3 regions of the Euryhalocaulis sp. genome follow, and region 3 is predicted to be linked to each of the others. Evidence: predicted binding sites of a transcription regulator. Region 3 holds the regulator's gene; each other region holds the start of a gene.
The links. The regulator LexA, encoded in region 3, represses DNA repair genes until DNA is damaged. The targets are predictions, from matches to a motif close to ATGTTCCNCTTGTGTTCC.

Region 1: the regulator LexA is predicted to act here: its motif matches at 7,526-7,543, upstream of H2040_RS04540 (DNA recombination protein RmuC).
Region 2: the regulator LexA is predicted to act here: its motif matches at 8,170-8,187, upstream of ruvC (crossover junction endodeoxyribonuclease RuvC).

The regions. Positions count from the first base shown of each region.
Region 1 covers NZ_JACESD010000011.1:14,243-24,846, reverse strand. Annotated here, with positions in the region: gene H2040_RS04590 (VLRF1 family aeRF1-type release factor) at 1-82, shown strand, start outside; gene arsC (arsenate reductase (glutaredoxin)) at 79-435, opposite strand; gene H2040_RS04580 (HpcH/HpaI aldolase/citrate lyase family protein) at 432-1,307, opposite strand; gene H2040_RS04575 (hypothetical protein) at 1,317-1,472, opposite strand; gene H2040_RS04570 (glycosyltransferase) at 1,632-2,336, shown strand; gene H2040_RS04565 (glycosyltransferase) at 2,333-4,408, shown strand; gene H2040_RS04560 (hypothetical protein) at 4,982-5,596, shown strand; gene H2040_RS04555 (winged helix-turn-helix domain-containing protein) at 5,601-5,906, shown strand; gene H2040_RS04550 (L-threonylcarbamoyladenylate synthase) at 5,916-6,851, opposite strand; gene H2040_RS04545 (redoxin domain-containing protein) at 6,888-7,427, opposite strand; gene H2040_RS04540 (DNA recombination protein RmuC) at 7,551-8,921, shown strand; gene H2040_RS04535 (ABC transporter permease) at 8,918-10,042, opposite strand; gene H2040_RS04530 (ABC transporter ATP-binding protein) at 10,049-10,604, opposite strand, start outside.
Region 2 covers NZ_JACESD010000005.1:49,742-60,345, forward strand. Annotated here, with positions in the region: gene mnmA (tRNA 2-thiouridine(34) synthase MnmA) at 1-36, opposite strand, end outside; gene H2040_RS02295 (flagellin) at 113-1,039, opposite strand; gene flgK (flagellar hook-associated protein FlgK) at 1,053-3,173, opposite strand; gene H2040_RS02305 (flagellar hook-length control protein FliK) at 3,565-5,460, shown strand; gene H2040_RS02310 (flagellar hook assembly protein FlgD) at 5,471-6,157, shown strand; gene H2040_RS02315 (flagellar hook protein FlgE) at 6,271-7,623, shown strand; gene sciP (CtrA inhibitor SciP) at 7,786-8,058, shown strand; gene ruvC (crossover junction endodeoxyribonuclease RuvC) at 8,204-8,707, shown strand; gene ruvA (Holliday junction branch migration protein RuvA) at 8,704-9,333, shown strand; gene ruvB (Holliday junction branch migration DNA helicase RuvB) at 9,330-10,364, shown strand; gene ybgC (tol-pal system-associated acyl-CoA thioesterase) at 10,368-10,604, shown strand, end outside.
Region 3 covers NZ_JACESD010000002.1:90,791-101,394, reverse strand. Annotated here, with positions in the region: gene trpD (anthranilate phosphoribosyltransferase) at 1-291, shown strand, start outside; gene trpC (indole-3-glycerol phosphate synthase TrpC) at 288-1,073, shown strand; gene lexA (transcriptional repressor LexA) at 1,151-1,837, shown strand; gene H2040_RS01060 (ComEC/Rec2 family competence protein) at 1,834-3,765, opposite strand; gene gltX (glutamate--tRNA ligase) at 3,971-5,362, shown strand; gene gltA (citrate synthase) at 5,413-6,717, shown strand; gene lpxB (lipid-A-disaccharide synthase) at 6,714-7,874, opposite strand; gene H2040_RS01040 (LpxI family protein) at 7,864-8,691, opposite strand; gene lpxA (acyl-ACP--UDP-N-acetylglucosamine O-acyltransferase) at 8,696-9,493, opposite strand; gene fabZ (3-hydroxyacyl-ACP dehydratase FabZ) at 9,490-9,909, opposite strand; gene lpxD (UDP-3-O-(3-hydroxymyristoyl)glucosamine N-acyltransferase) at 9,933-10,604, opposite strand, start outside.

The DNA.
Region 1 (10,604 bases), on a different contig from region 3:
CCACCCGGTGAAGAAGCTGGAAGAGCGGTTCAAGAAGGAGCTGGCCCCGCCCAAGGAAGACTTCGAAATTCCCGGCGGCTAGCGCAGCGCCGCGACTTCCAGAACATTTTCGGGCGGGCGGCCAAGGGCCGCCCGTTCGCCGTTTATGGCGATGGGGCGCTCGATCAGTTTCGGGTTCTCGCTCATCGCCTTGAGAAGCGCGTCCTCGTCAGTGACGTCCTTCAGGCCCAGCTCCTTATAGACGTCCTCTTTCGTGCGCATCAGCTGCCGCGCGGAGTCGAAATCCAGCTTCTTGACGATGGCTTTCAGCGTGTCCGGACTCGGCGGGGATTTCATATATTCCACGATTTCCGGATTGATCCCGTGCTGGCGCAGCAGCGCCAGTGTCTGGCGGGACTTGGAGCAGCGGGGATTGTGATAGAGCTGGAGCGTCATTGTCCGGCGTTCCTGTTTTCGTGTTGTGCGGCCATCGCCAGTATGCGGCGGGCGCGCGTCAGGTGAAGAATCTCAACCATTTCGCCATTCACGCTCAACACCGCCTTGCCCTGGTTTTCAGGCGCGTCGAAGGCGGCGGCGACGGCTTCGGCCCAGTCGACTTCGTCCGAGGCCGGCGAGAAGGCGCGATTGGCGAGGTCGATCTGCGCGGGGTGGATCAGCGTCTTGCCGTCGAAACCGAGGCGCCGGCCCTGAAGCGCCTCCGCCTCGCACCCTTCGGCGTCTTTCACGTCATTGAACACCCCGTCCAGCGCGATCAGGCCGCAGGCGCGGGCCGCGGCAACCGTGGCGGCCAGGTGCGGGACCAGCTCGGCGCGGTCCGCGCCGGGACGGGCGCGCAGTTCGGACGTCATGTCATTGCCGCCAAAGACCAGCGCCTCCAGCCCGGTATCGGCCGCCTGCGCGATCTCTTTCAAGTTCATCAGGGCGCGCGGCGTTTCGATCATCGCCCAGAGCGGCGTCTGGGCGCCGGCCGGGAGCATCCGTCTTACCGCCTCAAGGTCCGCGGCGGCGGCGACCTTGGGGATGACGATGGCGTCGGCGTTGGCGTCCGCGGCCGCTTTCACGTCCGCCGCAATCCAGTCCGAGTCCAGCGCGTTGACGCGGATAACGTGCGCGGCGCGGCCTTCGCGGCTGGCGATGCGGTCCGCCGCCATGGTCCGCGCGGATTCCTTGTCTGCTTCGGCTGTCGCGTCTTCCAGATCAAAGACAAGGATGTCGGCGTCCAGCCCGCGCGATTTTTCCAGCGCGCGGGCGTTGGAGGCCGGCATGAAAAGGGCCGACCGCCAGAGGCGGGGTGCGGAGGCGGTCATGGAGCCGCCCTATTTGGCCTGCTTCTTCAGCTCTTCGAGGATGTTGTGGAGCAATCCTTCAACATTGCGGACACGGAACAGGAGTTCCTCAACCTGAATGTCGGAGACTTCAAAATCCGCGTCGGGTTCGAAATCCGCCGCTTTCTCTTCCGGGTCGATCGCCATGACGCGCCTCTTGCTGTTTTGTGAAAACCTTCGGATCGAAGTCGCATTGGCCGGGGATGCTGTCAACTTGGTCGCCAAGCGGTCTCGAATCCGGCTACCCTACCCGCTATACGGGATTTTCCCGCCCGCCAATTCCAGCAGCAAATCCGCCCCGCCGCCATGGCCGATGCGCCCCTGATCTCCATCGTCACCATAAACCGCGATAACGCCGCCGGACTGTACCGCGCCCTGCGCAGCGTGGAGCGGTTGAACCGCGCCTGCGAGCTGGTGGTCGTGGACGGGGATTCCAGCGACGGCTCCGCCGAGATTGCGCGCGATTTTTCCCATATCGTCACCACCCTGATCGCCGAGCCCGATGGCGGCATCTATGACGCCATGAACAAGGGCGCGCGGGCGGCCACGGGCGAATGGGTGATCTTCATGAATTCCGGCGACGCTTTCGACGCGCCGGAGGCGCTGGACGATCTGGATCTGGACGGAGCGGACATCGTTTATGGCGAGGCGCGCGCCGCCGGGGCCGGCCATGTGCGCCAATACGCGCGGTCGCTGTGGCGGGGCATGGCGTTCTGCCACCAGGCGGCGCTGACGCGGCGCGAATGGCTGGAGAAATTCCCCTTCGACGAGTCCCGGCGCGTGATCGCGGACTGGGAGTTCTTCGTGAAATGCGACCGGGCGGGCGCAAAGATACGGAAGACGGACCGCGTGATCGCCAGCGTTGACGATACGGGCCTGTCCTATGGCGACAGCGCGCGCCTTGCGGCCGAACGCCTGCCTGTCGCGCTGCGCCATTATGGCTGGAAGACCCCGCAACTGATCCCCTTCTATCTGAAGCTGATGGCCCCGGCCGGGGAGCGCGCGGCGTGAGCCGGCCGCCCATCATCATCGCCGGCGTCGGGCGCAGCGGCACGACCGCCGCGTTCGAGCTTATCCATGGCTGGCTGAAGAATCTGGAACAGCTGGGGACCCCGGTTTACGAGCCCTATATCTGGGATTCCAAAGCCCTGTTCCGGGGCGATGATCTGAACCCGGACGGCTTCACCACGCAGGCGTTTTCGGCGCGCGGCGTGCTGACCCATCTGGAAACGCCGCTGTTCCTGACCAAACCCGACGCCGCCCATGACCAGTTCGTCGAGAACCTGGTTCCGGAGGGCGACGGGCTGATCAAGATGATCCGCGGGTGCGGCCGGCTGGAGGCGTATTCGCGGCTCTACCCGGACGCGAAGATCATCGGCGTGGTGCGCAACCCGTTCGACAGCGTGAATTCGGCGCATCTGCATTTCTCGCTGCTGGGCGACGAGTTCCACCGCAGCGACAAGCTGCGCCTGGCCGAAGAGATAGAGCGGCGCTTCGGCGACAAGGCCGACCTGCCCGCCAGCCCCGACGAGAAGGAGCATGTCTGGGCCGGTTACTGGTGGCTCTACATGAACCGGGCGCTGACCGAGCATTACGCGGCGCACCCGAAGAACGTGATGCTGCTGCCCTATGAGCTGCTGCTGGAAAACGAGGCGGTGGCGCGCGACCGGCTGGCCGGGTTCCTGGGCCTGGCGCCGCTGGCCGCGCCGGAAGTGACGCAGGGGCGCAAGCGCACCGGAGTCACGACCAAGGCCAACCGCGTGCTCAGCGAGGCGGAGATCGGCTTCCTGACCGATTTCCAGAACTGGTACGAGGAATTCCTGCTGGACCCGCTGGAGACGGAGGGCCTGATCTCCGACCGTTACAAGCTGGGCGGTCTGCAGGATTTCTACGAGAAGAGCACCGGCCATTCCCTGCTGCGCAAATATCCGACCTGGCGCACCAGCGTCGGCTGGCGCTTCGCATTTGACGGGCGGACCGGCCACAAGAAGCAGGACGCGGAGACGCGCGCCAGCGAGGCGCAGGCGCAGCTGGAAAACGCGCTGAAATCCCTCGCCCGCCCTTCCCGCAATGACGACGCACAGATCAGCTGCATCGTCAGCATCCATAACGAACCGCTGGAAACGATCGAGCGGGCGCTGGGCTGTCTGCTGACGCAATCGCTACGGCCGACGGAAATCATCCTGGCCGATGACGCGTCCGACGAGGCGGTGTCCACCCATTGCCGGCGGCTGGCGGAATCGCATTTCAATGTGCGGCACCTGCGCCAGCCGAACAATGTCGGCCCCGGCGCGAACCGGCATCTTGCGACCCTGCAGGCCCGGCAAAACTGGGTCGCCCACATGGATACGGACGATTTCTGGTGGCCGGACAAGCTGGAGGCCGAATGGGCGGCGCTGCAGGGCGCCGACGATCCGCTGAGCGCTGTCGCGATGAGCGATGTCGAGGTCTATGAGGACGGCGATTACGATCATAGCTGGGTGATGGAGGAGCTGGCGGCCCTGCCCGGCTATCGCCAGGTCGGCTATCTGTTCCGCCGCGACGGCCCGGTGCCGCGCGACATGCTGATGACCAAGGCGCTGTATCGCGCCGCGGGCGGGTTCGAGACCTATGGCCGGATGTACGAGGACTGGGTCTTCAAGCTGCGCCTGACGCGGGTGGCGAGCGCCTGGGTAGCGACCGGGCGGAGCGGGGTTTCCTATTACCGGGAGCGCGATCTGGGCCTGTCTTCCGGCGATGCGATGAAGCATCTCTACTGGCGCTGGTTCGCCCTGTGCCGCAACGCGGCGATCGAACCGGATTACGAACCGCTGCTGCGCGATGGCTTCTGGATGGCGGCTGAACTGCTGCCGGCTCATGAATGGCTGCGCAAGCTGTTGCACATCGCGCTGGCCCGCGCGGTGAAAAGCGGCGACCCGCAACCGGCCCTGCGCCGCGCCGCGCAAGGCTTTCTGGACCGCGCCCGGCTGGACCGCCCCGAGGGCCATTACGCCGGGGAGCTGGAACGCTTCGCCCAGGACTTGATGGGCATGGAACGCGGCCAGAACCGGACCCGGAAGCTGAAACTGGTCCGCACGCGGTAGGTTTTTTTGCCTCGCCCTCTTCCTCCCTTCACCCGTCATCCTCCGGCTTGACCGGAGGATCCAGGGAACGTGGGGCGCAAAGATTTCAACTGGGTCCTCCGATCTCCGCTGCGCTCCGTCGGAGGATGACATTTTGGGTTGGTGTCTTCGGTTACGCGTGACCCGGTCTGATTGTTTTCGATTCATCCTCTTGTTTTGTCATCCCGCACGGAGCGAAGCGGAGATGCGGGATCTCGGCGAACGAGGACGCAAGCTTTGCCGGGATCCCGCATCAAGTCCGGGATGACAATGGTGGGTGATATGGAGGTTGCGTTGTCTTCTGTGACGGCCCTTCGAGACGCCGCGCCTGAAGGCGCGGCTCCTCAGGGTGAGGGTGATGGGGAGGAGGAGAAATAGCCGCTTCCAAACCCAATCCTTAGCCTGAGGAGCCCGGAAGGGCGTCTCGAAGGCGAACTCCAGAGGGCGCAAACTTCCTCTGGAAATCACGCGATTCATACCGAGGAAACGCCCCTTGCAATCCATCTCCGGTTCATATACTTTATTTTGTAAAGTTATTTATACGAGGGAAATGTGATGAGCACGCTCACTCAGGATCTGGACTATATCAAGGACCTTGCCGAGCGCGGGGAGACCGCGCCGCTGGTGGGGGGACGGTTTGCGTTGTGGTGGGGGGTGCTGACCGCCGCCATGCTGGGGCTTCACTGGATGGCGCTGACCGGACGGGCGCCGTTCCCGATCAACGCCATCGGCGCGTTCTGGATTGGTTACGCGATTATCGGCGGCATCGGCACGGCGCTGCTGGCGACCCTGGTCAAGGACCCGGCGGGGGTTTCCTCGGTCAATAACCGGCTGGCCAATATGGTCTGGTCGACCATTGGCGTGCCGATCGGGCTTTATACGTTCGGCGTTTTCCTGGGCGTGGCGTTCGGCGCGGCGCCGCTGGCCGCCTTCGACACCATCCTTGGCGTGGCGTTCGCCTGCTACACCATCGCCTTCTATGCGGTGGGGCGGTTCTCCCGCGACCGGGTGATGCTGGGCTTTGCGGTGATCTGCGCGGCGGCCACCGTCATTTCCGGCCTGCTGATCGGGCAGAGCGTGCTTTATCTGGTTGCGGCGGGCTTCGTGCTGGCGACGGCCGGCGTGTCGGGGCTCTACCAGTTGGCGCGGGCGCCGCGCACGACGGTATAGACCGATGCCAGAGTTCAACGCCGATAATCTGGACGAGGTGATCCACGGGCGGCTGCGGCTGGGCGTGATGGCCTATCTCGCCTCCGCCGGGGCGGCCAGCTTCGCCGACCTGAAGGCGCAGACCAGTGCGACGGACGGCAATCTTTCGGTGCATCTGCGCAAGCTGGAAGACGCCGGATATGTGGAGATCGCCAAGAAGTTCGAGGGTCGGAAGCCGTTGACCACGGCGAAACTGACCCCGGCCGGGCGCAAGGCCTGGATCGCCTATCTGGAACAGATGCGCAGCCTGATGGGCGACGCGGCTGAATAATAAAAATCGCTAACCGGCGGCGCGGCGAAGGCGGTCATTGATCGCCTCGCCCAGCCCCGCCTCGGGAACCGGCGCCACCGCGATGGCGCCGGTTTCTCTGTCCAGACGCCGCAAACAGGAAAACAGGTTCGCGGCGGCCTCGGCCAGATCGCCTTCGGGCGAGAGGTTCAGCGCCCCGTCCGGCGCGCCGGGGCCGAAACCCAGATACGCCTCCCCCGTTTCCGGGGCGCTGGCGTTCAGGCGCAGGCGGGCGTTCGGCGCATAGTGGCGTCGCAACATGCCGGGGGAGCCGGTCTCGCCTGGTTTTGCATCGGCCAGCGGGCCTGAGACGGCTTCGATCTCCGCGCGTGAGAGGCCGCCGGGGCGGAGCAGGGTTGCGCCCTCCCCGCGCACCGCGACCACCGTGGACTCCACGCCGACGCGGCAGGGGCCGCCATCCAGGATCAGGTCGATCGCCTCGCCCATCCCTTCCACGACATGAGCCGCGGTGGTGGGGCTGATGGTCTCTGACGGGTTGGCGCTGGGGGCCACCAGCGGGCCGCCAAACGCTGCCAGCAGGCTTTGCGCGGCCGGGTGCGCCGGGGCGCGCAGAGCGACCGTATCCAGACCCGCGCGGGCGAGATCGCAGACCCCGCAATCGGGGCGCGCGGGCAGGACGAGAGTGAGCGGGCCGGGCCAGAACGCGGCCGCCAGCCGTTCGGCCAGACCTGAAGCCTGACCGTGGCGCGCGGCCTCCTCGAAGCCGCCGACATGGGCGATGAGCGGGTTGAAGCGCGGGCGGCCCTTGGCGGAATAGAGCCCGGCGACGGCCTGTGGATTCGAGGCGTCCGCCGCCAGTCCGTAAACCGTTTCTGTCGGCATGGCCACGAGCCCGCCGCCGCGCAGAATTTCCGCGGCGCGGGCGATGGCGGCCGGATCGGCGGCGTTGAGGACAGGCGCGGTCATGACCGCCCCGACATGCCCGCAAAGCGCGGGCGGCGTCTAGTCCGGAACGTGTTCGACCTTGCCGCGCGCGGGGTAGCGTTCCTTCGCCACGAAGTCGATGGCGCTGAGGAGATCGTCGAGGCCGGGGCGGGCGAACGGGACCGTCTGGACAAAAGAGGCGTAGAGCGCGAACTCCGGATCGATCAGGAACAGGCCCGGTTCGGTGAAATATTCCGGCTCGCCGTCCTTGATCGTCTGAGAAATGAACAGGCCCCATTTGCGCGCTTCTGCCAGCTCGAACCCCCAGCCGACCTTCAGATTCTCGATCTCCCATTCCTTGACCGAAGCCTCGGCGGTTTCCTCGTCATCGGCGCTGAGGAACAGGACGGAGAGGCCGCGCGCCTTTAACTCATCGGCCCGCTTGTCCCAGGCCTGCATGGTTTTCTTGCAGATCGGGCAATGCTTGCCGCGATAGACATTGATCAGGGCGAAATGCTCGATCGACTGGTCGCGCAGGGAGAACCGGCCTCCGCCAACCAGCGGAACCGCGAGATCGGGGGCCGGGCGGCCGGGGATGATCGGCTGGATATCGGACATGGCTTTTACGGTCCCTCATATGAATTATTGAGCGGCGTCTGAAACGCGGCGCGGAATGACGGCGTTCCCGGCCATTGGCAGCGGGCAATGGCGGGAACGGAACGAATCGGGGACAAAGAACGCATGACCGACCCTGTCCTGATTGGCGTTGCCGCCTTCCTCGCCGGCGCGTTTCTCGCCGCCCTGATCGTTTTTGTCCTGACCTCGCGGCGCGCGAACGCCGCGCGCGAGGAATTGTCGCGCACGAAAGGCGATTTGCGGGAGGCCGCGGTGAAGGCCGGGCAGGCCGACGATATCCGCGCGAAGCTGGACCAGAGCGAAGCCCGGCTGCATCAGGCGGAGAAGGATCTGGAGTCGCTGCGCTCCCGCGCCGAGGAGCGCGAGAAGGCGCATCAGGAGAAGGTGGAGACCCTGATCGCGTTTCGGCAGGACATGGAAAAGGAATTCAAGACGCTGGCCGATCAGGCGCTGGAAAAGCAGTCCAGGACCTTCGCCGAGACCAATCAGGAAAAGGTCCAGATGCTGCTGAACCCGCTTCGCGAGCAGATCAAGAATTTCGAGACGGCGTTCCAGAAAGACGGCCATACGCGCACCGAACAGACCACGACCCTGCGCCATATGTTCGAGCAGCTGGAAAAACAGACCGGGCAGATTTCCAAGGAAGCGACCGACCTGACCAACGCGCTGAAAGGGTCCACCCAGCAGCAGGGCGCGTGGGGGGAGATGATCCTGGAAACGATCCTGGAGAAATCGGGGCTGCGCGAGGGCGAGGAATTCGTCACCCAGAACACCGCCCACACGGCCGAGGACGGAACCCGGCTTCGGCCGGACGTGGTTGTGAACCTGCCCAACGAGCAGAAGCTGGTCATCGACTCCAAGGTCAGCCTGCTGAGTTTCGAGCGCTGTGTGAATTGCGAGGAAGAGGCGGAACGGAACGCGCACCTGAAAAGCCACATCAATTCGGTGCGCAACCACATCAAGGGGTTGTCGGCCAAGGATTACGCCCAGCTTTATGGCGGGGTGGATTTCGTGGTGCTGTTCGTACCGATTGAATCCGCACTGTCGCTGGCGATCCAGCATGACAGCGAGATCCAGAGCTATGCGGCGTCGAACAATGTGATGATCGCCTCGCCCAATACGCTGCTGATGGCGCTGCGGACGGTGCAGAATCTCTGGCGGATCGAGAACCAGAACCGCCACGCGCAGGAGATCGCCTCCCGCGCCGGGGCGCTGTACGAGAAATTCGCGGGGTTCGCGGAGGATCTGGAGAAGGTCGGGCTGAATATCGACCGGGCGCGCAACGCCTATGACGACGCCCGCAAGAAGCTCTCCACCGGGCGCGGAAACCTGGTGCGTCAGGCGGAGATGCTGAAAGAGATGGGCGCGGAAACCAGCAAGTCCCTGCCCGACAAGCTGACCGCCCTGTCGCATCACGAAGACGACGAGGAAGACGCGCACGAGGCCGGCGCCCTGCCGGGCGGCGAAGACTCCTAGTCCAGCGTCTGGCGGTAGCGGTTGACCGCGATGGTGGTGATGACGGTGAGCTGGATCAGCATCGGCCAGATTTGATTGACGATGTCGGTAAAGCCGGCGTCTTTCAGCACCACGGCGCGAGTCAAGCGGATGAAATGGGTGGTGGGCAGAGCCTCCCCCAGCCAGCGCGCCCACAGGGGCATCCCCTCGAACGGGAAGATGAAGCCTGACAGCAGGATCGAGGGCAGGAAGAAGAAGAAGGTCATCTGCATGGCCTGCATCTGGGTGCGGGCCAGCGTGGAGATGAGAAAGCCCAGCGCCAGATTAACCACGATGAAGACGGTCGCCCCGAGCAAAAGCGGGGCGAGGCCGCCCGTGAAGGGCACGCCGAACAGGCCGACCCCCGCGATCAGCAATATGGCGATCTGGATATAACCGACCCCGACATAGGGCAGGATCTTGCCGATCATCACCTCCATCGGTCTGGCGGGGGTGGCCAGCAGGGTCTCCATCGTGCCGCGCTCCAGCTCCCGCGTGATGGCGATGGCGGTGATCATGGCCATGGTCATGGTAAGAATGACCGCCAGCAGACCGGGCACGATGTTGTAGGCGGTGACGCCGGCCGGGTTGTAGCGGCGATGGACGACAAGGTCCCAGGGCGGGGGGTCGGGCGCGGCCAGCGCGGCTTCCTCCATCAGCGGCGAGAGGGCGCGGTCCAGCAGGACGGGCAGCGCGCCGACCGGGCCGCCGGCGGCGACGGGGTCGGTGGCGTCGGCCTCCACCACGATCTGCGGGCGTTCGCCGCGGACCAGCGCGCGCTCGAACCCTTCCGGGATGATGACCACGAAATCGGCCGCGCCGGTCTTCAGGGCCTCGTCGCCCTCCGCCGCCGAGCCGACCACGCGGGTCACGTCAAAGAAGGTGGAGGTGTGCAGGGTGGAGACGATGGCGCGGGTGAAGGGGCCGTCATCGCGGATGTCCAAGAGGGTCGGCAGGTGGCGCGGGTCGGTATTGATGGCGTAGCCGAACAGGGTGAGCTGGACGATCGGGATCATGATCATGATCGCAAAGGTCAGCCGGTCCCGCCGCATCTGGACCAGTTCTTTCTTCAGGACGGCGAATATGCGGCTGAAGGAGTACATGACGCCTCAGGCCGCCTGCGCCGCGTCATCGCGGTTCTGCTCAATCAGGTGGATAAAGACCTCTTCGAGGCCCGCCTCGCTCTCGCGCAGCTCCAGATTTTCACGGTCCTTGTAGGGGGCGAGACTGCGCGCCAGCGCGCCGGCGTCCTTGCCGGAGACGTGCAGGGCGTCGCCGAAGCGGGCAACCTGTTCGACCGGGGCGAGCCGGCGCAGCTCCTTCGCCAGATCGTCGAGGTCCGGACCCTTGATGCGCCATGTAACGAGGCCGGAGCGTTCGGGAATTTCGGCGGCGGGGGCGTCGACCAGCTTGCGGCCCTTGTGGATGAAGCAGATGTGGTCGCACTGGATCGCCTCGTCCATGTAATGGGTGGAGACGAGAACGGTGATGCCGCTGGCCGTCATGTCATGTATCCGCTCCCAGAAATGGCGGCGGGCGGCGGGGTCGACGCCGGCGGTGGGTTCGTCCAGCAGCAGAAGGTCCGGCTTGTGGATCATGGAGGCGGCCAGCGCCAGACGCTGCTTCCAGCCGCCGGAGAGCTGGGAGGCGAGCTGTTTCGCGCGG
Region 2 (10,604 bases), on a different contig from region 3:
CAGCCCGGCGCGCATTTCGGGCGCAGGGGCGGTCATTACGCTCATCTCATCCTCTCCCGCGGGGTCAAGGCCCGCGACAAAGCTTGTTTTTCAAGCGCGTCAGGTAGGCGATCTAGCGCAGAAAATCCAGCAACGAGGTGCGGGAGAGCGATGAGAAGACCCGCGCCGAGGCCTCCACGGCCAGCTGGGATTGCTGCAGCCGGCTGATGGCTTCCGCCATGTCCACTTCCTCAAGATCGCTGACCAGACCTTTCAGATAATCGGATTTCGCCGTCTGCTGCGCGAAGGCGTCGTCGACCTGTGACTGCAACAGGCCGTTCTTGGAAACCGCGGCGCTGACATCGTCCGTCGCTCCGGAAATGTTCTGCAGCTCGGTTGTCAGGAAGGTCCGCTGGGCGTCAGTCAGGTCGGCCCCGAAGGGACCGTTTGGCCCGGCGTCGAATTCGGCGATCCGCTTGAAGCTGGCGAAAAGCTCCCGCGCCGCCTCGTCGGCGACCGGGGCGGCCTCCACAATCCGGTCATCGTCCAGCCGCGTGACCCGCGCCCGGTCCGCATTGTCGAAAATGTCGTCGACGCTGGCCGCGGCGGCCAGATCGGCCAGTGAGTTGATATTGACCGGGGGCGTGTCGGTCTTCACGCCGCCGAACAGATATTGCCCGCCCTGTTTCACATTGATGGCGTTCACCGCGTCCAGGAAGACGCGCTCCACCTCCTGCATAAGGACATCGGCGTCATCCACGGACATGGCGTTGGTGACGACCTCCCGCAGGCCGGTCGCGGAATCATAGACGTTTTCCAGCGCCAGGTTTTGCGCCGAGGTCTGGTTCTGCAGCACTTTCAGATTATCCAGATAGCCTTCGGTGCGCGATTGCAGCCCGCGCGCCGAAAGCAGCGCCGGCGCGTCGGCGCCAAACCCTTTGAGATCCTGCGCCTTCTTGCCGCTATTGACCTGTTGCAGCGCGTCGAAGCTTTGCTGTTGCGCGCGCATGAGGTCGGCCAGCGCCGACTGGTTCAGTTGAGATGTTGCGATACGCGTCATGGCTTCAAATCCCCTAGACCATGTTCAGGAGGGTGTCGGTCATTTCCTTGGCCGCCTGGATGAGGCGCGCCGAGGCGTTATAGGACTGTTGGTAGATGGTCATGTTGGCCAGTTCCTCGTCCATATTGACGCCGGAAATCTCAGCCCGTTTCGCTTCGGCCTGTTCGGCCAGCGCCAGCGCGCTCGCCCTGTCGGAATCGGCGCGGGCGGCGCGCAGGCCGATATCCCCGGCCACGCGGCTTGCGAACTGCTCAAGACTGGTTTGCGCGGAATTCAGCCCGCCCGCGGCGTCAAAGGCGCGGGACGAGGTCAGCATGCTCTGCAGGGCCAGCCCGCCGCGATTGTCGCCCGCGAACAGCACCGTGTCGCCCACCGCGCCGCTGGCAAGGTCCAGCTGCGCAAGGGAAAGCTGCTCGGGATTGTTCGCGATGCGGTCGGCGACGGAGAACGCCTCCGCACGTCCGGCCGCCGCCTCCCGGCTCAGGCCGAACATCTGGGAGAAGGACAGGCCTGTCCCGCCCCGGCTGGTCGTGTCGCCGACAAGCTGGATGGAATTGCCGCCGCTCTCGCTGATCGACAACTGCCCGTCTGCGTCGAACTGGATAGAGCCGTAATTGCCGATGCCCGATGTCGCGTCATTGATCGCGTTGCGCAGGTCCGCGAAGCTGGTCCCGCCCACCGTCACGTCGATGTCGCGCACCGTTCCGTTCGCGCCGGTCACCCGGAATGTCAGGGTCTCCCCCGGCGTGAATCCGTGCGCGTCGGCGTCGCTGAGACCGGTTTCAAAGAAGGCCGGGCGCTCCGACACGATCATGTCGTTCAGCCCGAAGAAATGAGAGAAGCCGCGGCCGCCGCGATCGCTGGGATTGGCCTCGTCCTGCAGCATGGAGACGCCGCCGCCTCCGGCTGCGGAAATCTGCAGCGATCCGTTCGTGAAGCTGGCCGACCCGCTGCCGCCCAGCGCGGTGTTCAGCGCGGTGACCAGATCGCCCACCGTGCCGCCGCCGATGGGCGTGGCGCCGCCGCCATCGACCGACAGGGTTCCGGCGTCGAAATCGATATCCACGCGCCGGGCCAGCGTGCCGTCCGCATTGGTGATGGCCACGGTCGTCGCCCCGGAAAAGTTCAGCGCATCGCCCGCCATAAGGCCGGTATTGCGGCCCGTCAGGCTGGCGGGCGCGGGAACGGCGGTGGCGTTGTTATGCGCCTCGTTCAATGCGTCCGCGCTGCCCGCCGCCAGCTCCGACAGCTCGGCGGCCAGTTCCGGAAGTTCGTGATCGCGCACGTCCAGAAGGCCGCGCAATTCGCCGGACTGGATGTGCGGTTCGATATTGATGGCCGTGCCGTTTTCGCTGCGCAGCGTAATGGCGGAATAGGCGGCGTTCAGCCCGCCCTGGCCGGAGGCGTTATATTCAAACGTCTTCAGCGTCTGGCCGACCAGCTCCACCCCGTCGCCCGTGCGTACGATCACCCCGCCGGACGATCCGGCCTGGGTGCGCACATCGACATATTTCGACAACTCGTCGATCAGTTGTGACTGGCGGTTCTCCAGACCCGTCACATCGCCGCCCGAGGCGTGCAAGCGGGAAATCTGGGCATTGATGTCGTGAATCTCGGTCAGCAGGGAATTGACCTTGCCGATGGAATCCCCGATCCGCGCGTCGGTTTCCGCGCGCACCGTCCGGATCTCGGCCGACAGGCGGGAGAATTCATCGAACAGCTGCTCGGCCTGGCTGATGGCGGACTGGCGTCCGGCGATGCTGGCGGGATCCAGCGCGGCCGCGCCGATCTTGGTGAAGGTGGATTGCAGCCGCGCGAAGATGGAGCCGGAATCATCCGGCGAACCGAACTGGGCCTGCACGCGGTCCAGCAGGTCTGCGCGCGTTTCCGCCTCGCTCGCCCCCGAAGTTGTGCGCAGGGCGGAGCCGTCCAGAAATTCGCTGACCACGCGGCGGATCGTGCCGATTTCCACTCCGGCCCCGATGCCGGCATAGGACCGCGCGGAAAACTGCGTATCGACGCGCGCATAGCCGGGCGTGTTTACATTGGCGATATTATTGGAGGTGTTGCGCATCGCGGTCTGGCTTGTCAGCAGACCGGTCAGGGCGTTTCCAAGAACTCCATTGATGCTCATCGCGTCAAACCCGCCTTCCCGGCAAGAACTTCCGTGGAGCCCGGCAAGAACCGCCCGTCCGCTTGAGAGCGGAGAGCGCGCCTGATTTCCCGTAACTCATTGTCATTCTTGCGTTTCTTCGCGTTTCTTTTGCCGCGCGACGTCGTCCCGCGCAGTGCTCTGGCGGACTCTGTTTCAAGCGGCGTGCCGCAATGGCGGGGGCGGAAAACTCTTCCCTCAGGGGGGTAGAATCGACCCGGCAAGAATGGCGGGTTTAAAAACGTGAATCAAAAAATAGGCATTTAAAACAATAAGTTATGTGTTTTTGAAAACTGGCTTGCTCCTTGCTGATGTCAGGCAGGGACCGGGCGCGGGGTGCGCTCAGGACAGGGTAGACGCGGAAATACGCAAAATGGACGCAGCCAATCTCCTGAATCTGGTTTTTGCCGGCGCGCCGGGGGGCTCCGCCTCCACAGGCAAGACTGGCGGAAAGAACGCCAGCCTGTTCTCCTCCATGCTGTCCAATGCGGGATCCGCGGCGACTGGCGAGGCGGGTGCGGGCAAAACCAGTTATAATGGCGGCCTGGCGCGCACCCTCAAAGCCGCCGCTTCCACGGGCGCGGGCGCGTCTTCCGAAAGCGGCAAGGCCGGTTCGTCTGGCGGCGGCGCTGAAACCACCGGCGCTGAAACTGAAGACGCCGCCGCGGCGGTCGCCACCAATCCCGAGGCCGCCGCTGCCTCGGCGCCGGGCTATCAGCTTCTGTCCGATGAAGAGCTGGCCGAGCGCGCCGCGGCCCAGGCCGGGCACCAGGAAACCCTGAACACGCTGATGGGGCTGCGCTGGTCGAAGACATTCGTGCGCGGCAATACCGAAATGGGCGATTTCCGCGGCACGGCGGGCGACCCCATGCGCCTGAACAGCTTCGCCCACAAACTGATGAACAATATGGCCGCGCGTGAAGCGCATCAGGCGGAAGCCGCCGCGCGCCGCGCCCTGTTCGCCAATGTCACGATCTCGCCCGACGGCGCGCAGCCCAATTATAATGGCGGCTCCCCGACTGGCGGCGATATCACCGTGAAGCCGCCCGCGACGGGCGACACCACGCCCTCCCTGCTGCCCGTTCCGGATGAACAGCCCGGCGTGGTCCCGGTCACGGACCCCAAAACCGGCGCGGTGATCGGCAACCCGACAGATCGTGCGGCCCTGCCAGTCCCGGGTGCCCTGACTGAAGGCGCCGCCGCACAGTTTGCGCGCAATATAGAATCCCGCTTTGGCAGCCGCGCGGGCCGGACCGCGCCGGACGCCGTTTCTGTCAAGGCTGACCCGTCCGCCGCCAATGCACAATCGGCGGCCGGGGCGGGGAAATCCGCAACCGCTCAGACCGTGGCGCAATCCGCCCCGCAGTCGAACGGAGAGTCGGCAAGGACCCTGGCCCAGGCGGCGGCCGCGGCGGCCGGTGACGCCGATGCCGGCAAGCTCAATCTTTCCATTCGCCAGAGCGCGACGGGCGCGGCTTCCGCCACGCCGGGCGCCCAGCTGGCCGCCGCCCACGCCGCTGCGAACGCGCAACGCGCGGGCGGTCAGTCCGCCGGCGCCAATCGTGGCGCGGAAACAGGCGCGCCCCAGACGGCAGCGGCTTCCGCGCCATCTGCAACGACTCCCGGCGCCGTGGCCCCTGTCATGGAAACCGCCGTCGCGGCCGCCGCGATGGGTGAAAAGCTGGGTGATGGCGGTCAGATGGCCGACCCCGAAGGCGATTGGGCGATGGACACGATGAATCGCGCCGCCGATGGCGCCCGCGCCGATCGCAGCGCCGCCACGCAACAGGCTCAGACCCGCCCGGGTCCGCATGTCGATGCGGCGGCCGTGGCGCGCATGGCCAAGGATATTGCGCGGCAGGCCAATAATGGCTCCCGCCGCTTCGAGATCCGCATGGATCCGCCGGAGCTGGGCAAGGTCGAGGTGCGGCTGGAAATCGGCGCCGACAAGAAAGCCCATGCCATTCTGCTGGCCGAGCGCCCCGAAACGCTCACCGATCTGAAACAGGCCGCCCGCGCGCTGGAGCGCGCCCTGGCCGATTCCGGTCTGGATTTGCAGCAGGACAGCCTGCAGTTCGGCCTGCGTCAGGATAATGCCGGCGGGCAATTCGGATCGCAGCGGCAGGGCGGCGGATCGAACGCCCCGGCCATCGCCTCGGCTGAAGGCGCTGCCGAGGCCGCATCCCGGACTGAAACCCCCGCCGAGCGCAGCGTGGACGCCTTTGGCTTCCGCCTTGCCGCCCGCGGCGGCATGAGCGTCAGGATCTAAGGAGGCCCCCATGGATATCGGCGGCATCGCATCACAGGGACAGGCGGCGGGCGCCACCAACGCCTCCGCGTCTCTGGCCAATAATTTCGAGACTTTCCTGACCCTGCTGACCGAGCAGATGAAGAATCAGGACCCGCTCAATCCGCTGGAATCGACCGAGTTCATGACCCAGCTGGTCCAGTTCTCCGGCGTCGAGCAGCAGATCAAGCAGAATGAAAGCCTGGAGACGATGATCGGCCTGCAATACGCGGCCGCTTTCGGCTCCACCGCCAGCTATCTGGGCCGCGAGGCGACGGTGTTTTCCAACCAGGCCCCGCTGATCGATGGCCAGGCGAAATGGTCTTACAACCTGCCGCAGGACGCGGCCGAAAATAAGCTGGTCGTGACCGACGAGAAGGGGCGCGTGGTCTTCGAGACTGAAGGCGCGCTGGAATCCGGCGATCACGAATTTGTCTGGGACGGAACCGACAATAACGGGGACCCGCTGGAAGACGGCGTCTACACGATGAAGGTCACCGCCCTGAACGAGGACGGCGACAAGATCACCGCCAGAACCACCGTTACGGGCCGCGTCACCGGCGCCGATTTCACGGGGGCCGAGCCGGCCCTCCTGATCGGCGACCTTCGCGTCGCGCTCGGATCGGTCAAGGATTTGCGGGAGACGCAAGCCCCCGCCACTGAAGACCCGGCCGCCTGAATAAACGGCCGGCGCTCCCCATCGGCAAGAACGCCGGAAACGGGAGCGAAATGAAAACAAAGCGCAAAACGCGCTCCCTCACATAAGGACACAAACAAAGGGAGCACTCTCCAATGTCCATCAACTCTGCGCTTCTCGCCGGAACGACCGGCCTGGCCGCAAACTCCAGCGCCCTAGCCGCGATTTCGGACAATATCGCGAACGTGAACTCCGTCGGCTACAAGCGGACCGACACCCTGTTTGACTCTCTGTTCCAGGCCGATTCCTCGGCTTCCAGCTCCTATTCCGCGGGCGGCGTCAAATCCACGACGCGCCAGCTGGTGAACACGCAGGGCCAGCTGACCGCCACGGGCAACAGCTCCGACCTCGCCATTTCCGGCGCCGGCTTCTTCGTGGTCAGCCCGACCGCCTCCACCGGGCAGGCTTCGGACTACCTGTTCACCCGCGCCGGCTCCTTCAATGTCGATGAAAGCGGCCTGCTGGTGAATTCCTCGGGCTATTATCTGCAAGGCTGGCCGGTGAATCCGGACGGCAGCGTCACGGCGAACCCGTCCGACCTGACCGCGCTCGAGCCGGTGGACATCGGCTCCATCTCCGGCGTCGCGGAGGCCACCAGCAACGTCAAGATCAACGCCAATCTGCGCGCCTCGACAGAGATCAGCGCCGCGGAAGCCACCTATGACGCCACCGCCACGGCCAACAACATGGCCTCCGGCGCCGTGGATCCGGACTTCACGCGCACCATCACCGTTTACGACTCCCAGGGCGGTTCGCGCACGCTGAATCTCGCCTTCCTGAAATCCAGCGCCAATCCGAACGAATGGCATGTCGAGGTCTATTCCGATCCGCCGGGCGACGTGAATGGCGCGCCGCCGCTGGTCGACGGCCAGATCGCGACCGGTATCGTGACGTTCGACGCCAACGGCCAGATCGATGCGGGGGGAACCACGCTTCCGGCGTCTCTGGACATTCCCTGGGCGGCCTCCACCGGCGTGGAATCGCCCCAGACCGTGGCGCTGAATCTCGGCGGTCCAGGCGAAACCGGCGGCCTGACCCAGTTCGACAGCCCGTCCGTGCTGGTTTCCACCGCCATTGACGGCTCGGCCTTCAACGATAATCCGTCCATCTCCATCGATGACGAAGGCTTCGTCGTGGCGTCCTTCGGCGACGGCGTGGTGCGAAAAGTTTATCAGTTGCCGCTGGCGACCTTCCCGAATCCTAACGGGCTGATCTCCGAAGTCGGCGGCGCTTACCGCATCTCCGGCGACTCCGGCGACTTCTCCCTGAAGGTACCCAAGACCGGCGGCGCCGGAATAATCTCTTCGGCGACTCTGGAGGCGTCGAACGTCGATCTGGCGACCGAATTCGCCAATCTTATCAAGACTCAGCGGGCTTATTCGGCCAGCTCGAAAATCATCACAACCGCCGACGAGATGCTCGACGAGCTGATCCGGATGAAGCGGTAATTGAGGGGGCATGGAAGACGCCGGCTGAGCCGATTCAGCCGGCGTTAACCATATGATTAAGCTAACAAATCGACTCGATGGTCGATGATTGCTTTAGCCGATTGTTAGGACGCTTGGGGTAAGACAGACGTCATAACAAACAAGGGAATTGGCTGACCGACCATGAATCCGCGCCGAACAGAAAATTACGTTATGGGACCCGATGGCAGCCCGCTGACCCTGGCTGATCTTCCCAAGCCGGAAACCCGCCGGTGGGTCGCCCGCCGCAAGGCGGAAGTCGTCGCCGCGGTCCGTGGCGGCCTCCTCAGCCTGGAGGACGCCTGCACCCGCTACCGCCTGACGGTCGAGGAATTCCTCGCCTGGCAGCGCAGCCTGGACGATCACGGCCTCGCGGGCCTGCGCACCACGCGCGTCCAGAAATACCGCAATCACTAGGCATTACGCTTTTACATGTCAGGCGAAGAAACGGGGCCGCGAAAGCGGCCTCTTTCATTTTGACCTGACCCGCGCTGCGCGTCCGCGCTGAAATCTCCGCCGCGCCTATCGACGTTTCCTTTACGTTCTCGTTTATGATGGCCGCATGCGGGGAGCGATTCGCATTCTGGGGGTGGACCCCGGCCTGCGCCGGTGCGGCTGGGGCGTCGTCACGGTCGAGGGCGCGCGGCTGACCCATGTCGCCCATGGCGTCATCGCGCCGCCGACCGATGCGGCCATGTCCGACCGGCTCTGTGTGCTGTTTGACGCGCTGGATGCGCTGATCGCCGAACACGCGCCCCATCACGCCGCCGTCGAGGAAGCTTTCATGGCCAAGAACGCATCGTCCGCCCTGAAGCTGGGGCAGGCCCGCGCCATGGCGCTGCTGGCGCCGGCCCGCGCCGGTCTGCCGGTGGCCGAATACGCCGCGCGGGAAATCAAGAAATCGGTCGTCGGCACGGGCGGCGCGGAGAAAAGCCAGGTGGCCTCCATGGTCTCCGTCCTGTTGCCCGGCTGCCGCGCGACGGCGGACGCGGCCGATGCGCTGGCCGTTGCGATCTGCCATGCGCACACCGGACTGACGCGCGACCGTCTGGCGGCCGCCTCGTGATCGGCAAGCTGAAAGGCGTCGTCGACACGATCGGCGAGGGCGAGGCGATCCTGGATGTCCACGGCGTCGGCTATCTGGTGTTCGCCGGGGCGCGGACGCTCCGCAATCTCCAGATCGGCGCGGCGGCGGAGCTGCATATCGAGACCGAGGTGCGAGAGGACGCCTTCAAGCTCTGGGCCTTCGCCAGCGAGGGCGAACGCGCCTGGTTTTCCCGCCTGAAGGAAGTGCCGGGCGTTGGATCCAAGGTTGCCGCCGCGATCCTCGACGTCCTGACCCCGGACGACCTGATGAACGCCGCCGCGCTGGAAGACGCCGGCGCGGTGTCCCGCGCCCATGGCGTCGGCAAGAAGCTGGCCGCCCGCGTGGTATCCGAACTCAAGGACAAGGCGCCGCCTTCCGGGCGGGGCCTTGCCGCCGCGCCCGCGCCCTCTGGGCCAGGCGCGGCGCCCAATTCGCCCGCCGCCGCGGCTTCTGGCGTGCGGCTGGACGCCGTCTCGGCGCTCACCAATCTCGGCTATGACCGCACCGACGCCCAGCGCGCCGTGGCCGAGGCGCTGGCGGACGCCGGCGATGACCCCGAACTCGACGCCGTCCTGAAAGCCGCGCTTAAAGAGCTGGCCCGGTGAGCGAGGAAGACCGCCTCATATCCGGCGAGCGTCAGGACGATGACGGCCGCGACAAGGCGCTGCGCCCTGAAACGTTCGATGAATTCGTCGGCCAGCGCGATCCGGTCGGCAATCTGAAAGTGTTCGTGCGCGCCGCCGCCAATCGCGGCGAGGCGCTGGACCATGTCCTGCTCTCCGGCCCGCCAGGCCTTGGCAAGACCACGCTGGCGCAGATCACGGCGCGGGAGCTGGGGGTGAATTTCCGCTCCACTTCCGGTCCGATCCTCGCCAAGGCGGGGGACCTCGCCGCGCTGTTGACCAATCTGGAGCCGCGCGACGTCCTGTTCATCGACGAGATTCACCGCCTCAACCCGGCGGTCGAGGAAGTCCTCTATCCGGCGATGGAGGATTTCGAGCTGGACCTGATTATCGGGGAGGGGCCGTCCGCCCGCTCGGTGAAAGTCGGCCTGGCCCCCTTCACCCTCATCGGCGCCACCACCCGCGCCGGGCTTCTGGCCACGCCCCTGCGCGACCGGTTCGGCGTGCCCGTGCGGCTGGATTTTTATGAAGTCGAGGAGCTGGCCCATATCGTCGCCCGGCAGGGGCGCAAGCTGGGCGCGCCGCTCAGCGAGGAAGGCGCGCTGGAAATCGCCCGCCGCGCCCGCGGCACGCCGCGCGTCGCCGGGCGCCTGCTGCGCCGCGTGCGCGACTTCGCCGAAAGCGACGGCGCGGAGATGATCGACCGCGCCGAAGCGGACAAGGCGCTGAAACGGCTGGGCGTGGACGCTATCGGGCTGGACCGGCAGGACCGCCGCTACTTGAAAGCCCTGGCGGAGATGTTCGGCGGCGGCCCCGTCGGCGTGGAGACCATGGCCGCGGCGCTGGCGGAAGCGCGCGACGCCATAGAGGAAGTGATCGAGCCGTTTCTGGTGCGCGAAGGCTTTGTCATGCGCACCCCGCGCGGCCGCGTCGCCTGCCCCCGCGCCTATGAACATATGGGCCTGACCCCGCCGGCCAGCGGCCCGCAGGCCGGCCTGTTCGGCGAGAAATAGACAATGAGCGGAAAAGAGCAGCCGGCTCAGGGCCGGATCGAAGACGGCCTGCACCGCCTGCCTGTGCGGGTCTATTACGAGGACACCGATTTCACCGGCGTTGTCTATTACGCCAATTATCTGAAATTCATGGAGCGCGGCCGCACCGATTTCCTGCGCTGCGCAGGCGTGGCGCATGCGGCGCTGGCGGAACTTGATCCGCCTCTGGGCTTTGCCATCCGGGAAGCGAACCTGAAATTC
Region 3 (10,604 bases):
GGCCAGATCCGGCATTTCGAAGTGACCCCGGAAGCCGCCGGACTGAAACGCTCCCTGCCTGACGCCCTGCAGGGCGGCGACCCGGTGCACAATGCGCGGGCGATTGAATCGCTGCTGGCCGGGGAACGCTCCGCCTATCGCGATATTGCGGCGCTGAATGCGGGCGCGGCGCTGGTTATCGCGGAAATCGCGAACAATCTGACCGACGGCGTGGAGATGGCGTTCGCCTCCATTGACGAGGGCAAGGCGCGCGGCGCGCTGGATTCCCTGATTGCGATATCCAACTCATGAACGCGCTGGAGCGGATCAAGGCCTATAAGCTGGAAGAAATCGCGGCGCGCAAAGCGGCGATTTCGGCAAGCGAACTCGAATCGCGCGCCAAAACCGCCTCTCAGCCGCGGGGCTTTGAACGCGCGCTACGCGAGAAAGCACAAAGCGGAACGCCCGCCCTGATCTGTGAAATCAAGAAAGCCAGCCCGTCCGCAGGGTTGATTCGCGCCGATTTCGACCCGCCGGCATTGGCGCGCGCCTATGAATCAGGCGGCGCGGCCTGCCTTTCCGTTCTGACCGATGGGCCGAGCTTTCAGGGCGATGACGCCTATCTTATGGCCGTCAGAGCGGAATCGCCGCTTCCTGCGTTACGCAAGGACTTCCTGTTCGACCCGTGGCAGGTCGCGGAATCCCGCGCGCTGGGGGCTGATTGCATCCTGGTCATTCTCGCCGCGGTGGATGATGCCCTCGCCGCCGACCTCATCGCCGAAGCCAGGCGATGGAAAATGGACGCGCTGGTCGAGATTCATGATCAGGCCGAATTTGACCGCGCCCTGACGCTTTCCAGCCCCCTGCTCGGCATCAATAATCGCGACCTGAAAACCTTCACGACCGATCTGGCAACGACCGAATCACTGGCCTCGCAGGCCCCCCCCGATTCCTTCCTCGTGGGCGAAAGCGGCATTCGACATAGCGGTGATATACAGCGTCTCTGGACCGCCGGCGCGCGCGGGTTCCTGATCGGGGAACACCTGATGCGGCAAGAGAATGTGGAAAGCGCGACACGCGCCCTCCTCGCCTAGTCGGCTCAAGCACTTGACCCCCAAAAAGAACACAAGTAGAACATAGTCGACGTTTCTGATTTGTTCTTGGGGTTCGCATGCTGACCAAAAAACAGAAAGAGCTGCTACTCTTCATCAAAGAGCGCCTCGATCGGGATGGCGTGCCGCCCTCTTATGACGAGATGCGGGAGGCGCTGGATCTTGCTTCCAAATCGGGCATCCACCGGCTGATCACGGCGCTGGAAGAGCGCGGCTTCATCCGCCGTCTGCCGCACCGGGCCCGCGCGCTGGAAATCCTGCGCATGCCGGACGGATCTGTGGAGGCCGGGGCGGCCCGCGAAAAAGGCTTCAAACCCAACGTGATTGAAGGCGGCGGCGCCTATATCGACCGCGGGACTTCATCGATTGACGTACCGATTCTCGGCAAGATCGCCGCCGGCACGCCGATTGAGGCGATCCAGCACGAGACGGACCGTATCGCTGTTTCCCCGGACATGATGGGCGATGGCGAGCATTACGTGCTGGAAATCGAGGGCGATTCCATGGTCGAGGCCGGAATCCTGAACGGCGATTTTGCCGTGATCCGGCGCTGTGACACCGCTCAGACGGGTGAAATCGTGGTTGCGCTGGTCGACGATCAGGAAGCCACGCTCAAACGTCTGCGGAAAAAGGGCGACTCCATCGCTCTGGAAGCGGCCAACCCCGCCTATGAAACGCGGATTTTTGGGCCTGACCGGGTGCGGGTTCAGGGGCGGCTGGTCAGTCTTTTGCGCCGCTACAACTAGGGTTTCGGCGGCTTCCAGCGTGATTCCCGCGCTGTTTTGATCTGAAAACCGTCACCCTTGCGGTAATATGCAACGCCGCCGGCGCGGGTCAGCCGGACCGCGTCGTAAAGTTCGCCCCGGCAAAGCCATGCACTGCGCGCGGCGGCGGGCTCTTCAAAAATCACCAGATCGGCTTGCCGGCATTCCTCTTTCAGCGATCGTCTGCGCTCGATGAGGCTGATTTTCATACCGGAGATTTGCCCGACACAGGCGTCCGCATCGCAATTCATGCGGGTTTTGAGGTCGTGGACCGGTTTTTCCGGATCCTGTCCCAAGCGCCGCGAAAACTGGTCCACGCCATAGCGGGATCTACGCAGGCTTGAGGCATAGAGCTCATCTCCTTCCCGCACGGCGACAACGCCCTGATCTGAAATCCAGAGAAAAGGCTTGGGCGCGGTGCTCCACGCCAGACCTGCGGCGGCCATGACCAACAGGCCAAGGACGCGCGCCAGCCGGCGTCCGCCCACAAGCAGAATGAAACCCGCGGAGTACAAGCCCAACGCCCAACCGGGCCCCGCCGCTGTAAAGGCCAGCGCGTGCGGCGCTTCCGCCGTTTTCCCGCCCACGGCCAGGACCACGTCCATTCCCGAAGCGGCCAGCCGGTAGAACACGCCATCCAGCCCGATCGGCGTCAGAGCCAGACCGATGACGGCCGCAGGCATAACCCAGAGCGTGAAGAACGGCATGGCGGCGAGATTGGCAAACAGCCCGTAGGCCGCCCAGCGATTGAAATGGAAGGCCGCAAATGCGGCGGTCGCAGCGCCCGCGACCAGGCTTGTCGCTGACAGTGACGAGAAAAACTGGATGGGCGCGGGAAGCCTGCGACCGGAGCCGCGCTCCCGAGCAAAATCGAACGCCGCGACCAGCGCCGCAGCGGCCGAAAATGACATCTGGAAGCCGGCCTCAAGCAAAGCTTCCGGCGTGAAGAACAGGACGATCACGGCGGCGACCGCGACATTGCGCAATGTCAAGGCCCGGCGGTCAAAAATGAGCGCAAGAAAGGCCACCAGCAACATGATGAAGGCGCGTTGCGCGGAAACTGGCGCGCCGGAAATGACCAGATAAACCGCCGAGGCCGCAATGGCGGCCATGGCGGCGGGTTTCCGGATATCGTAGCGCCGCGCCAGCGGCTGGATAAGCGCAAGCGACAGGCTGATCACGAAGAAGACGCCCCCGCCCACAAGCGCCATGTGAAGGCCGGAAATCGCCAGCAAGTGCCCCAGCCCCGAGGCGCGAAGCGCCTCGGCGTCCTGATTGTCGATCCCGCTGCGCTCCCCCGTCAGAAGCGCGGCGATTATGGCGCCGGACCCGCTCGGGGCGGCGTCGCGAATGCGGTCGGCCAGACGCCCCCGAATTCGTGAAATGCGGCGTTTGACAGATTGCCAGCCCCGGGTTTCCACATCGGCGGCGTTCATGCCGCCATAGGTGAAGCCTGTCCCGCCAATGCCATCGAACCAGGCGCGCCGCGAGAAATCATAACCGCCCGGCGTCGCCGGCCCCGGCGGCGCGGTCAGTGACATGCGCCCGGAAACGCCGGCGCCGAGGCACGGCGCGGGACGCGGCGTGCGCACCCGGATGCGCTCCGGCGGGGCGTCCACGCCGCTTATCGCCGTCACTTCGATCACCACGCCCGGCCGCCGGCCGGGATCGACGCGGCTAACCCAGCCGGCCACATCATAGCCCCGTTCATATTCTGGCAGTACGGGCGCCGCCGCGCGGTCCACCCGCCACGCAGCGGCGCCCCAGCCCAGCAAACCCCATGCAAGGAGCGCCAACGCCCAGCTGGCGGCCAGGTGTTCAACCCGCCGCCGCGCCGCCAGACGCAGGCCGAGCGCGCCGGCAATAAGAAGCATGATAACCGCCACAGGCAAGGCCGCGGGGCGCGTCATAAAAATGATAACGCCAAGCCCCATAAAGACCGGCGGACCAATACAGGGATCGACGCCGAAACCGGCGCTGGCAAAGCGGTCACGAAGCGGTCCGAGGCGGTCACGCTGCACTGCGGCAAAGCTTCGTCCGCGGCCTATCCATCCCCCCGACAGCATGGTATCAACCGCGCCAAAGCCGCTCAGGCATCAACAGCTCAAAGAGATTATGCCGTCTGAAACCGTCGTTACCCGGTTCGCGCCCTCGCCCACCGGATTCCTCCATATCGGGGGCGCGCGCACCGCGCTTTTCAACTGGTTGTTCGCGCGTGCGAACAACGGAAAATTCCTGATCCGTATCGAGGACACCGACCGCGCGCGCTCCACCCAGGCGGCGGTGGACGCGATTCACGAAGGCCTCGACTGGCTGGGCCTGTCCCCGGACGAGGCCCCCGTCTATCAGTCGAAACAGCAGGATCGTCATACGGAAGCCGCCTATGAATTGCTGGAGCGCGGCGGCGCCTATCGTTGCTATCTGACGCCCGAGGAAGCCGACGCCGAACGCGCCAGAGCACACGAAGCCGGCCATGCCTTCCGATCGCCTTGGCGCGACCGCAACGACACTGGCGAAGGAAGCTTCGTCGTCCGGTTCCGCGCCCCTGATGACGGCGAAACGGTCATTCATGACGAAGTGCAAGACGAAGTCCGGTTCGCGAACAAGACGTTCGACGATCTGGTGCTGCTGCGCGCCGATGGCACGCCCACCTATATGCTGGCCGTCGTCGTCGACGATCATGATATGGGTATCACACATGTCATCCGTGGCGATGATCATCTGGTGAACGCGGCAAGGCAATCGCAAATCTATGATGCGCTGGGCTGGGACAAGCCGGTTTTCGCCCATGTGCCGCTGATTCACGGCGATGACGGCGCCAAACTGTCCAAGCGCCACGGCGCGCTGGGCGTTGAAGCGTATCGCGATATGGGCATGTTGCCGGAAGGCCTGCGCAATTACCTGCTGCGTCTTGGATGGTCGCACGGCGATCAGGAGATTTTCACCGATGACGAGGTGATCAAGGTCTTCGCGCTGGATGCGATCAACAAGGCCGCGCCGCGTCTGGACCTGGAGAAAATGGCGAGCGTCAACGCGCATCATTTGCGCGACGCCGATGACGCGCGTCTTGCCGATCTGGTTATTGCGCGCCTGGAAACCGTAGGTGCCGCTAAAAATCCCGCGCAGAAACGCGATCAGCTGATCGCCGCCATGCCCGCATTGAAGCCGCGCGCCAAAACCATCAATGAACTGGCGGACCAGACCGCCTTTCTGTTTGCATCGCGTCCGCTTGAGATCACGGGAAAGATCGCCAAATCTCTGAATGACGATGCAAAAAAACGGCTGAACCGTCTGAAAGACGCGCTGGGCGCGCTGGATGACTGGTCGGCGCCGGCGCTCGGCGACGCGTTGAAAGCATTCGCAGAAGAAGAAGGCGTTGGTTTCGGCAAGGTCGGAGCGCCGCTGCGGGCGGTACTGACCGCCGGCGCGCCCGCGCCGGACCTGTCAGATACGCTGGCCGCGCTTGGCCGCGATGAATCCCTGGGCCGGATTTCGGACCAGATATAAGAATTTGAGAGGCTCGCTTCGGGCCGCAGACATCAGAACGAGGACGAATAATGGAAAGCAATATCAAAGAAGGCGGCGAAGCGAAGATCGGCCTGAAGGGCGAAAACGTCACTCTGCCCGTCTATAAAGGCACGCTGGGTCCGGACGTCGTCGATGTACGCGGCCTGTACAAGAATTCCGGCGCGTTCACGTTCGATCCCGGATTCGCCTCTACCGCCAGCTGTGAATCCAAGATCACCTTCATCGATGGCGATGAAGGCACCCTGCTCTATCGCGGTTATCCGATCGATCAGCTGGCCGAACAGTCCAACTTCCTGGAAGTCTGCTACCTGCTGCTGAATGGCGAGCTGCCCAAGGGCGACGAGCTGGACACATTCACAGACAGCATCACGCACCACACGATGCTGCACACCCAGTTCGACCAGTTCTTCAATGGTTTCCGCCGCGACGCGCACCCCATGGCGATCATGGTCGGTGCTGTCGGCGCGCTGTCCGCCTTCTATCACGACTCCACGGATATTACGGACCCGCATCAGCGCATGGTGGCGAGCCACCGCATGATCGCGAAAATGCCGACCATCGCGGCGCGCGCCTATAAGTACCACATCGGCCAGCCCTTCATCACGCCGAGCAACGATCTCAGCTATGCCGAAAATTTCCTGCGCATGTGCTTTGCCGTGCCGGCAGAAGATTACGAAGTAAGCCCGACTCTGGTCCGCGCCATGGACCGGATTTTCACGCTGCACGCCGATCACGAGCAGAACGCCTCCACTTCCACGGTGCGTCTGGCCGGCTCCTCCGGCGCCAATCCGTTTGCCTGTATCGCGGCGGGCGTGGCGTGCCTGTGGGGTCCCGCGCATGGCGGCGCCAACGAGGCGGCGCTGAAGATGCTGGCGGAAATCGGCAGCGTCGACCGGATTCCGGAATATATCGACAAGGCCAAGGACAAGAACGATCCGTTCCGCCTGATGGGCTTTGGTCATCGCGTCTACAAGAACTACGACCCGCGCGCCAAGGTGATGCAAAAAACCGCGCACGAAGTTCTGGGCGAGCTGGGCATCAAGGACGACCCGCTTCTCGATATCGCCATGGAGCTGGAGAAGATCGCTCTGGAAGACGAATATTTCGTCGAGAAGAAGCTCTACCCGAACATCGACTTCTATTCGGGCATCACGCTGAAAGCGATGGGCTTCCCGACTTCCATGTTCACGGTGCTGTTTGCGCTGGCCCGCACGGTCGGCTGGATCGCGCAGTGGCAGGAAATGCTGGAAGATCCGAACCAGCGCATCGGCCGTCCGCGCCAGCTGTACACCGGCGCTACGGAGCGCGACTACACGGCGCTCTCCAGCCGCTAGGCGATCAGTTCCAGAATGATGCGGGCCGCGGTCTCTGACGGCGGCGCGCCATCGCCTTTCATTTCAAGCGCCGTCTGCCGCAGCAGGCGGCGCTTTTCATTGCGCAACGCATCATTGCCCAGAAGGTCCCGGGCCGCTGCGCACAGCGCCTCGCCCGTGCATTCATCCTGAACGAACTCAGGCATCAATTCTTCGTTCGCCGCGATATTCACCAGTGAAATATAGGGCGCCTGCATCAGACGTTTTGCGATGAAGTGGGTCAGTGGCGAGAGGCGATAGCCAACCACAGCGGGCACGCCCGCCAGCGCCAGTTCCGAAGTTACCGTGCCGGAACAGGCAATGGCCGCGTCCGCGGCGGCGAACGCGTCATAGCGATCATTTTCGCCCACCACTATGGCCCCGCTCAAAGCGGGGCTTCCGGCGAGCCTGGGCTTGAGGAGCGGTCTGATTGAGTCAGCGACCGGGACGATCAGACGCAAGCCCGGCTGTTGCGCGACAAGGCTGGCTGCCGCGGCTTCGAAAGGTTCAAAAAGACGTTCGATCTCCGCGCTCCGGGACCCGAACAGGATCATCAGAACAGGATCATCGGGCGCAAGGCCATGCGTCACGCGGAACGATGTTCCATCGCCGGAGTCTGAACCCCGCCACAGCGCCGGATTGCCGACGAAGCTGGTCTTCAGCCCCTCATCTTCAAACAAGGGCGCGTCGAATGGGTGAATGGTCAGAAGATGGTCGACCGCATCCGCCAGCGTGCGCGCGCGGCCGGGACGCGTCGCCCAGACCTGTGGCCCGACATATTTCACGAGCTTTATGTGCGGAGCGCGTTTCCGGACGCGCTGCGCCACCCTCAACGTAAACCCCCAGGAATCGATCAGCACGACCGCGTCAGGCGCGGCGCGAACGATATCTTCCGCGGTCTCATCCGCCCGCCGGACAACGCGCGGATAGGCTTTTATGCCCTCGATAAAGCCCAGGACAGACAGATCAGAAATATCGAACAGCGACTCCACGCCCTGCCCCGCCATGCGCGCGCCACCCACGCCGCTCAACGCAATCTCATCGGCTTGCGCATGCAGAGCCGCGGCCAGTTCCGCGCCCAGCGCGTCCCCGGACGCCTCTGCGGCGACCAGATAGATATGCGGGCTTCTAGCGCGCACGGTCTGGAGCAACGCCCATGACGAATATGCCTGCGGCGTCCGCGGCGGCGGCGACGGCGGCCTTGTTGATGATCAACGCGCCGCCCGCTTCCACCGCGATGCCGGCCAGTCCGGCCGCCGCCGCGCCCTGAACGGTCTGGACGCCGATCGCCGGGAGGTCGACCCGGCGATCTTGAACCGGCTTGGGCGCCTTGGCGAGAACGCCGCGGGGCTGGTCCGCGGATCCGCGCAAGCGCGAAGGCAGACCGGCAACCCGGCGCAGCATGGCGTCCGTGCCTTCCTGCGCCTCAACCGCCAGGACAAGACCGTCGCAAGCCACAGCCGCCTGCCCGATATCAAGCGCGCCAATGGCGCGGGCGGCGGCAATCGCTGTCTCAATGTCGGTTTTATCCGCCTCGCGAGGCTCTGTTCCTGTCAGCAGGACAGGCTCCGCCAGCAGGGTTTCCAGGGCGGACTCGACCGGGACGATTTCGAACCCTTCACGCTCGAATTCGGCGAGGACGGCGCGCAACAGCGCATCATCGCCGCGCGTGGCGGCGGCGATGATGCGCGGCAAGGCACGGGCGCCGCGCCAGTCCGGCTTGAGCGTGGAAAAATCAGGCCGGTCGACATAGCCGGCAAACATAACCCGCGCGACGCCGGCTGATTTCAGGGCCTCGATAACGCCGCCCAACTGACCCAGCGAGAATTCCCCGCCCGGACGGCCCTCCAGCGCCGGATCGGCGAGGCCCTTCAAACGGACGACGTAAATCTCCTCATCGGTCCCGTCAGCTATCGCGACGGGCAGCTCTCCCGCGCCGGCGATCAGGCCGAGCATGACGCTAATCCCGATCTGGCAGGCAGAGCGGGCGTTCCGCCTCGCCGCTGATGAAATCGACGATTTCCATGACTTCAGGCCTGTCGGCAAACAGCGATTTGGCGTCTGCGATGCGCTCCTTGAATGTGCCCTCCCGCGCGAACAGCAGGCGGTAGGCCGCGCGCAGGTCGTGAATGGTCTGGCGCGAAAATCCGCGGCGCTTCAGGCCGACAAGGTTGAGACCCGCCAGACGCGCCGTATTGCCCTGGACCATGCCGAAAGGAATGACGTCATTTGTCAGGATGGCGCCGCCCGCGACGAAAGAGTGCCGGCCGATGCGGCAATGCTGATGCACGGCGGCCAGTCCGCCCAGCATCACATAATCGCCGATCTGCACATAACCGCCCAATGTGCCGTTATTGGCGAAGGTGACACGGTCGCCGATGATGCAGTCATGGGCGATGTGCGAACCGATCATGTAGTAGCCGTCATCGCCGACGCGCGTTTCCCCGCGCCCGACGCCGGTGCCGGGATGCATCGTGACATGTTCGCGGATGATGTTGCGCTGGCCGATGATCAGGCGCGTGTCCTCGCCCTTGTACTTGAAATCCTGCGGCGGAAACCCCAGCGCGCTGAACGGATGAACGACCGTGTCTTCCCCGATTGTCGTGCGGCCTGACACGGTGACATGGGAGATCAGCTGGACGCGCGGCTTGAGCGTGACCCGCGGGCCAACCGTGCAGTAGGACCCGATAACCACGCCGTCATGCAACTCGGCCGCGGGGTCCACGATAGCTGTGGGATCAATACGGGGAGCGTTCATCGCGCGCCCTCCACGAACTTTGCGGCGAAACTGGCTTCCGCCGCCTTGTTTTCTCCGACCCAGGCCTCGCCCTGGAATTTGTAGAGGCCATGCCGCGTATTCAGCAATTTGACCGGCAGCTTCAGCGTGTCGCCGGGCGCGACCGGACGGCGGAACCGGGCGCGCTCCACAGTGGCGAACAATATGACACCGGAGGCCGGGTCTACATCCAGAGACTTTGCAGCCAACGCCGCGCCAGTCTGCGCCATGGCTTCAAGGATCAGAACGCCGGGCATGACGGGTTTGCCGGGAAAATGGCCCGGAAAATAAGGCTCGTCAGGCGTGACATTCTTGACCCCGGTCAGGCTTTCGCCCTCCTGAAAATCTTCGGCGTGATCGATCAGGAGAAATGGATCGCGATGGGGTATCCACTTCATCAGTTCATTACGATCGAGATCGGTCACTTATTGCCCTTCTTTCGATTGCCGGACAGGCGCTCCAGCGTCGCCACCTCGCGGAAAAAACTGCGCGCCGGCTTGGCGGGCGACCCAAGCCAGGTCTCGCCCGCCGGAACATCGCGCATCAGCGCGGCGTCTGCGCCAAGGCGGGCATTGTCGCCCACCGAAATATGGTCGCCGACACCGACCCGGCCGCCAAACATCACCCCGTCGCCGATGACGCAGCTGCCGGAAACGCCGGCAAAAGCCGCCATCAGGCAGCGCTCGCCGATCCGGACATTATGCGCGATATGGCAGTGATTATCGATTTTGGTGGCGCGGCCTATGACGGTGTCGTCCAGGCGCCCGCGATCTATCGTGCACACCGATCCGACGCGCACATCTTGGCCGATGATGACGCGGCCGATATGCGGCGCTTCCACCAGCCCTTCGGCGCTTTCTACAATGCCAAAACCCGTGCCGCCGATCACCGCATTCGCGCCGATGCTCACATTCGCGCCGACAATCGAAAAGCTGAGCTGGGCACCGCCGCCGATATGAGTCCCCTCGCCGATCTCCACGCCCGGCCCGATGACGGCATAGGGTCCGATTTCGACATTCGGCCCGATGGACGCGCCCGGCCCGACTACCACGCCATGGGCCAGCCTTGCGGTCTCATGGATATCCGCGCCGGC